Regions from separate parts of the Ewingella sp. C233 genome, predicted to be linked through region 2. Evidence: predicted binding sites of a transcription regulator. Region 2 holds the regulator's gene; each other region holds the start of a gene.
What was found. The regulator PurR, encoded in region 2, represses purine synthesis genes. The targets are predictions, from matches to a motif close to CANGCAAACGTTTGCNTG.
Positions count from the first base shown of each region.

Region 1: a site for PurR is predicted at 931-948, ahead of ACZRKO_RS21420 (nucleobase:cation symporter-2 family protein). Genes of this name have one in related genera too.
Region 3: a site for PurR is predicted at 1,342-1,359, ahead of pyrD (quinone-dependent dihydroorotate dehydrogenase). Genes of this name have one in related genera too.
Region 4: a site for PurR is predicted at 1,358-1,375, ahead of ypfJ (KPN_02809 family neutral zinc metallopeptidase). Genes of this name have one in related genera too.

Region 1 covers NZ_JBUZRI010000007.1:102,184-104,389, forward strand. Annotated here, with positions in the region: gene gltS (sodium/glutamate symporter) at 1-764, opposite strand, end outside; gene ACZRKO_RS21420 (nucleobase:cation symporter-2 family protein) at 1,003-2,206, shown strand, end outside.
Region 2 covers NZ_JBUZRI010000001.1:1,795,051-1,797,256, forward strand. Annotated here, with positions in the region: gene ACZRKO_RS08115 (C40 family peptidase) at 1-21, shown strand, start outside; gene cydH (cytochrome bd-I oxidase subunit CydH) at 202-477, opposite strand; gene purR (HTH-type transcriptional repressor PurR) at 627-1,652, shown strand; gene punR (DNA-binding transcriptional activator PunR) at 1,704-2,206, opposite strand, start outside.
Region 3 covers NZ_JBUZRI010000001.1:783,082-785,287, reverse strand. Annotated here, with positions in the region: gene ACZRKO_RS03600 (cell division protein ZapC) at 1-73, opposite strand, end outside; gene pyrD (quinone-dependent dihydroorotate dehydrogenase) at 272-1,282, opposite strand; gene ssuE (NADPH-dependent FMN reductase) at 1,578-2,159, shown strand; gene ACZRKO_RS03585 (aliphatic sulfonate ABC transporter substrate-binding protein) at 2,182-2,206, shown strand, end outside.
Region 4 covers NZ_JBUZRI010000001.1:401,458-403,663, reverse strand. Annotated here, with positions in the region: gene ACZRKO_RS01915 (DUF441 domain-containing protein) at 1-167, opposite strand, end outside; gene ypfJ (KPN_02809 family neutral zinc metallopeptidase) at 291-1,175, opposite strand; gene purC (phosphoribosylaminoimidazolesuccinocarboxamide synthase) at 1,402-2,115, opposite strand.

The DNA.
Region 1 (2,206 bases), on a different contig from region 2:
CCGACAAAAAGCACGCAGACAAAAGTCGGGATCTCGAACGCTGAGCCCTGCAACAGCGTTGAAACATGGCTGCCTGCCGTAAGACAGATAGCAATCAACGCAATAGTCTCCACCATCACCAAAGGCGTGATCATCCGGCCAATCGTTGGCTTCTCAAATGCACTCGGGTCTGCGGCATCTTCCGGTGAACCATTGGGGGTTGAAGAGTGGCTGACCAGATAACGGGCGACCGGCCCGCCGATAATTCCCCCCAGCACCAGACCAAAGGTCGCACAGGCCATGGCCACTTCTGTCGCATTTTCAAAGCCGTACTTTTCGCTGAACAATTTACTCCAGGCCGCGCCCGTGCCATGTCCACCTGACAGAGTGATTGAACCGGCCAGCAGGCCCATCAGCGGGTCAAGCCCCAGCAATTTTGCCATACCAATGCCAATCGCATTTTGCAGCAGCAACAATCCCAGCACGACGAACACCAGCAAGACCAGTGCCTTACCGCCGGAACGCAGGCTGGCGAGATTAGCATTCAGACCGATGGTGGCGAAGAAGGCCAGCATCAGCGGCTCTTTCAGCGACATATCAAAGGTGACTTCCCAACTGAAAAGTTGATTAGCCAGTAGCAACAGAAATGCGACCAGCAAACCGCCGGCGACAGGTTCAGGAATGGTGTATTTCTTGAGGAACGAAATTGTCTGGACGCATTTACGTCCCAGAAGGAGTACCAGAGTCGCGGCAACCAGCGTGCCGTAGGTATCGAGATGAATCATTGAAATGCTCCATTTTAAAAAAATCCAATAATATTATTGAGTTATAAGAATTCCAGTTCGCTGATATTTTTCAGATACGGGATTAGAAGTCAGATAACCAACTCAACGCAAGAAAAACAGCCTATTTATGCTGATTAAATCGCAATTATTGGAGGAACAAATCAACAAAGCAAACGATTGCTTTTATCGGCATTTTCATTAAAAATGCCCGCTTTGCCGCTTAATGGATGCCCAAATCATGAGTACGCAATCCGCCGAGCCAGATACTCAGCGCCCTGAACTTTCCCGCCAGCATAATAGTGAATTGATTTACCGCCTGGAGGACCGCCCTCCTCTGCCACAAACCCTGTTTGCCGCCTGCCAGCACCTGTTGGCGATGTTTGTCGCAGTGATCACGCCTGCACTGCTGATATGTCAGGCGCTCGGACTTCCGGCGCAGGACACTCAACACATTATTAGCATGTCGCTTTTCGCGTCGGGACTGGCATCTATATTGCAAATTAAAACCTGGGGGCCGGTGGGTTCAGGCTTGCTGTCGATTCAGGGCACCAGTTTTAACTTTGTCGCTCCGCTGATCATGGGGGGTATGGCGCTGAAAAACGGCGGCGCGGACGTACCCACCATGATGGCAGCGCTGTTTGGTACGCTGATGGTTGCATCCTGCACGGAAATTATTCTGTCGCGTTTCCTCCATCTGGCGCGCCGGATTATTACCCCGCTGGTTTCAGGTATCGTGGTGATGATCATTGGTCTGTCACTGATTCAGGTCGGGCTGACCTCCATTGGCGGCGGTTATGCAGCGATGGGCGATCACAGCTTCGGCTCGCCTAAAAATCTGTTGCTCGCTGCCGTGGTGCTCGTGGTGATCATCCTCCTGAACCGGCAGAAAAACCCTTATCTGCGTGTCGCGTCGCTGGTGATCGCCATGGCCATCGGCTATCTGGCTGCATGGATGATGGGAATGCTGCCCGAGGCAGTAACGGTAACGCAGAGCCAGTGGATAACGCTGCCAACACCACTCTATTACGGTCTGGGTTTTGACTGGAATCTGCTTATACCGTTGATGTTGATTTTTATGGTGACGTCACTAGAGACAATCGGCGATATCACAGCGACCTCCGACGTTTCCGAACAACCGGTCAGTGGTCCGCTTTATATGAAGCGCATCAAAGGCGGCGTACTGGCAAATGGCCTGAACTCAATGCTTTCGGCAGTCTTCAACACATTCCCTAACTCCTGCTTCGGCCAGAACAACGGCGTTATTCAGCTGACCGGGGTTGCCAGCCGTTATGTGGGTTTTGTGGTCGCGCTGATGCTGATCGTACTGGGCCTGTTCCCGGCGGTGGCAGGTCTAGTACAGCACATTCCTGAACCGGTACTTGGCGGGGCAACCATCGTGATGTTCGGTACCATTGCCGCTTCTGGCGTACGTATTGTGTCGC
Region 2 (2,206 bases):
ACGCCTAAAACGATTCGTTAAGTCCGCAGTACCGCTAATCAGCGATGAATAGCATTTAACGAAACGTTTATGAAACAATCAGTCGCTAAGACAGTATTTTGCGAACGATGCAAAACAAAGAATTGAAAAGGGCGACACCTGTAAAAGGAATCGCCCTTTTTTCTGATCTTTTTACCCTCAGCGAATGAAGGTAAAAAAGGATCAGTGCATCACTGCGGTAAAACTGAAAGCCATAATCATTGCCAGTGCGCCAACCACAGTAATGAGAGCAAATTTCAGATTGGTATCCATTAAAACCCCTTCTGGATCAAATGTGGCCTTTTTATAAGCCATACAGTTTGTGTGCCAACGCATTTTCTCATAGTTTTGTTTTAAAATCCCGTGATCATTCCCTGCGTTACGAAGACTTTTTACTTCCCCTTTACCAAGATATAAGAGAAAATTCGCGGTTACCACACTGCGTGCGGGTCGATTCATTCCGATGTTCTTTCAGACAGTTGTTGTGCTCTGAAAAACCCACCAACGATTTCACTGCTCATCTCTTTTCCAGCAGTCAGATCCACGCAGGCAAACGATTAACATAATGCTAACGTGCTAAAGCACGTCAGACAGGAGTCATTCTTTTCATGGCAACGATAAAAGATGTCGCAAAGCGGGCTGGCGTTTCCACCACAACCGTGTCGCACGTCATCAATAAAACACGTTTCGTCGCCGAAGAAACTAAAGCCGCCGTGCAGACAGCGATAAAAGAGCTGCACTACTCTCCCAGCGCGGTGGCCCGTAGCCTCAAGGTCAACAATACAAAATCTATCGGATTACTGGCAACATCCAGCGAAGCGCCCTATTTTGCCGAAGTGATCGAGGCAGTAGAAAACAGCTGTTTCGCCAAAGGCTACACACTGATTTTGTGTAATTCGCATAATAATCTTGATAAACAGCAGGCCTATCTGGCCATGCTGGCGCAAAAACGCGTCGATGGTCTGTTGGTCATGTGCGCGGAATATCCCGATGCATTGCTCGACATGCTCGAAGAATACCGAGCGATCCCGATGGTGGTGATGGATTGGGGCGAAGCACGTAAAAACTTCACCGACAGTATCATCGATAATGCCTTTGAAGGTGGGTATATGGCCGGGCGCTATCTGATTGAACGCGGTCATCGCGATATCGGTGTGATCCCGGGGCAACTGGCTCGTAACACCGGTGGCGGCCGCTTCCAGGGTTTCCTCAAAGCCATGACGGAAGCCAACATCCCGCTGCGCGAAGAATGGGTCGTTCAGGGTGATTTTGAACCCGAGTCAGGCTATCAGGCGATGCATAAAATTTTGATGCAGAAACAGCGCCCGACGGCCGTCTTCTGCGGCGGTGACGTCATGGCGATGGGGGCTATTTGTGCCGCTGATGAAATGGGTCTGCGGGTGCCGCAGGATATTTCGGTGATCGGCTATGATAACGTACGCAACGCCCGTTACTTCTCCCCTGCACTGACGACAATCCACCAGCCCAAAGAGCGCCTGGGTGAGATGGCATTCACCATGCTGCTGGATCGCATTATCAGCAAACGTGAGGAGTCACAGACCATTGAAGTCCACCCGAAACTGGTTGAACGCCGCTCGGTAGCCGATGGTCCTTACCGCGACTATCGCCGTTAACAGCGTAGTCCGAAAGCCATAACACGAACGCCTGCACATTTGCAGGCGTTTTTAGTTGCGTAACCACTCCTGATTCAGCGTAGGGGTATCGCCCAGATAATCCAGAAGCCACGCCAGCGCCGGAGACTGGTTACTCTGATCCCAGGTCAGGCAGCAGGCGCTTTCGGGAAATGCGGCAGCCAGCGTCAGCACACTCAATTTTTGATGTGATATCCAGTCTTCGACCAGATGCACGGGCATCATCCCCACGCACAGTCCTTCACACAGGCAGTCTATGGCGCAGGTCCAGTCGGGAACAACCAGACGTCGCTGATTGTTTAGCGTCCAGGTATCACGCTTAGGTAAGTTGCGCGACGTATCTTCGATACAAAGTGCCGGATAGGCACGCAGCTGTTCATCCACTAATGGCACAGTGAGCGCCGCCAGCGGATGGTCAGGGCTGACCACACAGTGCCAGTCCATAAACCCCATATCCCTGAAACTAAAACGCCCGCCGGTGGGCACAGCGCGTGTTGCGCCGATGGCGACATCCGCACGGCCATCCACCAGCGCGT
Region 3 (2,206 bases), 1.0 Mb from region 2:
CTAAATCCAGCATCAGCCGGTCATGCTCAGTATCAAAATACCAACGCCAATTATCATCTGGTTTGATTTTCATTTTCTTATCCCGTTTGCCCCGAACCCACAATCCGATGACCAACTATTAAAAGCAGCGAACATAGATTAAGCTTTTTACCCGTTAACTGATATCAGACAAATCTTGAGCTGGCATTGTCGATATATTGGGGCAGTGGACAAAATATAGACGAGCCGGGTTAAGAAATAAACCCCCGGCTGCTCTTAGATGCAAAAAATATTAGATATGGGTAACAATATCCTTAATCAAACGTGGCCCGTGATAGATAAATCCGGAATAGATTTGAATTAAAGAAGCCCCCGCCGCCATTTTTTCACGTGCTGCCGTTAATGAATCTATCCCGCCGACACCAATAATAGGCAGTTGGCCCTTTAGTTCAGCGCTGAGCATACGGATAATTTCCGTGCTGCGAAGCTGAACAGGACGGCCGCTTAATCCACCCGTTTGTTCGCAATAATTCAGCCCCTGGATCAGTTTACGATCCAACGTGGTATTAGTGGCGATCACCCCGTCCATATTATGGCGAACTAAACTGTCTGCTATTTGGATCAATTCCTCATGAGAAAGATCCGGCGCGATCTTCACTGCGACAGGGACATATTTCTGATGCCGTTGCTGTAATTCGAGCTGTTTATTTTTAATCGCCGCCAGCAGATCATCCAGCGCCTCACCGTACTGCAATGAACGCAGTCCTGGGGTATTAGGCGAAGAGATATTCACGGCAATATAACCGGCATAGGGATAAACTTTCTCCATGCAGGTCAGATAATCGTCTTTACCATTTTCGACCGGCGTGTCTTTATTCTTGCCGATATTAATGCCGAGAATTCCGCCAAAGTGGGATTTTTTAACATTGTTCACCAGGTTATCCACGCCGTGGTTATTAAAACCCATGCGGTTAATCAGGCCTTCTGCCTCGACGATACGAAACAGGCGCGGCTTATCATTACCCTCCTGCGCACGCGGCGTGACGGTACCCACTTCGACAAAACCAAAGCCCATCGCACCGAATGCATCGATGCAATCGCCGTCTTTATCCAGACCGGCAGCAAGGCCTAACGGGTTTTTAAATGAAAGCCCCATGCAGTTGACCGGTTTGGTCGGCACGGACTGACGGATAAGAAATTCAAAGGGTGAACCCGAAATACGGCTCAGCTGACGAAAAGTAAGTTCGTGCGCGCGCTCTGGGTCGAGCTGAAACAGTGCTTTCCTGACAAGAGGATAAAACATGAAAACTCCTGGATTCCCGGTGGCTAGACGGGGCGACATTATCGACTAAGCGCCGCATAAAGGGAAACGTTTCACGGCCAAAAAACGCCTTTCACGCAATCGATACCTTTTTATTCACTTCCCCTTCACGTTTTGATTACCTTTAAGCCAAGGAATTTCCGGCCTTAGCCGCTTTTTCACTTTCCATTTCTAAAAATGAGATTTCCAGTCCCCCGCCCGCGCCTGTTAGCTTTAAATCACTTAGTTAAACAAAATGATGAATCTAGAACTTTAAGTTATAAGGAATGGTGTGATGATGCGCGTTATCTCTCTGGCAGGCAGTCCGCGACAACCCTCCCGCTCTTCGGCGTTACTGGCGCTGAGCCATCGCTGGCTAACCTCGCGCGGCGTGGAAGTGATCTCTTACAGTCTTCAGGATTTCTGTGCAGAAGATTTACTGTTCGCCAATTTTGCTAGCCCACAGCTGAAAAAACTGACGGCGCAACTTGCTGAAGCAGACGGTCTCATCGTCGCTACTCCGGTGTATAAAGCCTCGTTTTCGGGTGCGCTGAAAACCCTGTTGGATCTGCTGCCTGAACGCGCACTCGACCACAAAGTCGTGCTGCCTCTGGCAACGGCCGGTTCGATTGGCCACATGCTGGCTGTAGACTACGCGCTAAAACCGGTACTGGCTTCGTTGAAAGCGCAGGAAGTGTTGCAGGGCGTATTCGCCGATGACAGCCTGATTAGCGATTACCAAACTTTTCCCGCCACCCTTGAGCCCGCACTGAGTGAGCGTCTCGAAGAGTCGCTGGAGAATTTTTATCTGGCCCTGAGCCGCCGTCGCCCTCTTCCACGTCCCGCCGCACTGGCCGCCACCGCCACGCTGCGTATCTGACGGGTCATATAGGAGCTCACCGATGACATCCCCCCTCTCTTTACTGC
Region 4 (2,206 bases), 1.4 Mb from region 2:
CCAATGGTCAGGCCGTAACGTTCTATCCAGGGGAAAAACTGGTTAAGCGGCGTGATGCGGACGGTGAGAAGGAAAAACATCGCGATGGTAACGGCACTGTTGTTACTGATGATCCCCAGACCGGCGAAGACCAGTAAAATCAAAAGAGTAGGATCGAGAAAGGCCATGGCTATCCCTGCGCTTCAATAAAGTAAGAAAAGAGAGGCCCGCAGGCCTCTCTGGATCGAACGGTGATTATTGAACAGTTTCTTCAGACAGACCAGCGGTGAATGGTCAGAACTGACAGGGAATTATCGGCTGGCAAAGGTGTTGCACTGGTTAGGATCCCCGCCGTCGAAGCCACGTTTGAACCACGTATAGCGTTGCTGCGACGTGCCGTGCGTAAAGCTGTCCGGCACAACACGGCCCTGCCCCCGCTGTTGCAGACGGTCATCGCCGATGGCCTGCGCGGCGTCGAGCGCCTCTTTCAGGTCCCCCTCTTCCAGCATGTTCTGCTGCTGCTGGCTGTGCCCCCAAACACCGGCGAAGCAGTCGGCCTGCAATTCCATCTTCACTGACAACTGATTGACAACGGTTTGCGAAGCGCCCTGCTGCATTTGACGCACTTTAGTATCGATGCCCATCAGATGCTGCACGTGGTGACCGACTTCATGCGCAATGACATAGGCCTGCGCAAAGTCGCCGCCTGCGCCAAGCTTGTCTTTCAACTCCTGGTAAAAGGAGAGATCGATATACACGGTACTGTCCGCCGGGCAGTAAAACGGCCCCATGACGGACTGGCCGGTGCCGCAGCCTGTACGGGTTGACCCACGGTACATCACCAGTTTAGGGTCAACATAGGTCTGCCCCTGACGTCGGAAGATCTCTTTCCAGGTATCTTCAGTCGACGCAAGAACCACTGAGGTAAATTTGGCCTGCTCATCATCCTTCGGACTTATCGACTGAGCGCGCGTCTGCGTCTGCTGCGTACCGCCGGATTGCCCGCCGTCAATCAGCGGCGTGAGATCCACACCGTAGTAACCGGCCACCAGCACCACAATAATGATCACGATACCGCTTTTACCGCGAATAGGCAGACGCATTCCGCCCCCGCCTAAGCCACCCGGCCCGCCACCAGAACTTTGCCCGCGCCTGTCTTCTACGTTGTCGCTTTCACGACGCCCTTGCCAACGCATATGTTCATCTCCCGCTGTTTTCTTAAGACTAGATAATGAGTTCGGTAAATACCATGGACTCTACGCGGCAATTTTAGTGCACATGAGCATAAAGAGAATGAAAACCGCCGAATAAATGGCAAGAAATAAAAAACGGACGATCAAATGACCGTCCGTTTCACTGAAAAGGGCGCGTTTAAAGCCGCGTAAACGATTGCGTATTCTGCCTAAAAAAATCAGGTACCGATCAGTCCAGCTTTACACCAATACGGTGAGCGACTTCTTCATAGGCTTCGATCAGGCCACCCAGACTCTGGCGGTAGCGATCTTTGTCCATTTTGTTGAGGGTTTTCTTGTCCCACAAACGGCTGCCATCAGGAGAGAACTCATCGCCCAGCACTACTTCACCGTTGAACAGACCGAATTCCAGTTTGAAGTCGACCAGGATCAGGCCCGCATCGTCAAACAGTTTGCTCAGTACGTCGTTGGCTTTGTAGCTCAGCTCTTTCATGCGCGCCAGATGCTCTTCGTTCACCCAACCAAAGGTCTTGCAGTAAGACTCGTTGATCATCGGGTCATGCATCGCGTCATTTTTCAGGAACAGATCAAACAACGGTGGATTGAGTTCCAGACCTTCTTCAATACCCAAACGCTTTACCAGCGAACCCGCAGCACGGTTACGGATAACGCATTCAACCGGGACCATATCCAGTTTCTTCACCAGCACTTCGGTGTCAGACAACAGACGTTCCATTTGTGTAGGAATACCGGCTTCTTCCAGCTTAGCCATGATGAAGTGGTTAAACTTGTTGTTAACCATGCCCTTACGGTCGAATTGCTCAATGCGCTGACCATCCAGTGCTGACGTATCATTGCGGAACTCCAACACCAGCAGGTCTGGGTCTTCGGTGGTGAAGACGGTTTTCGCCTTTCCGCGATACAACTCAGCTAACTTTTGCATCTTAAGTTACTCCAATATGTAGTGGTAAAACTTGCAACATCATTCGATAAAAAAAAAGTATGTAAAAAGGGGCCGAAGCCCCTTTCTGATA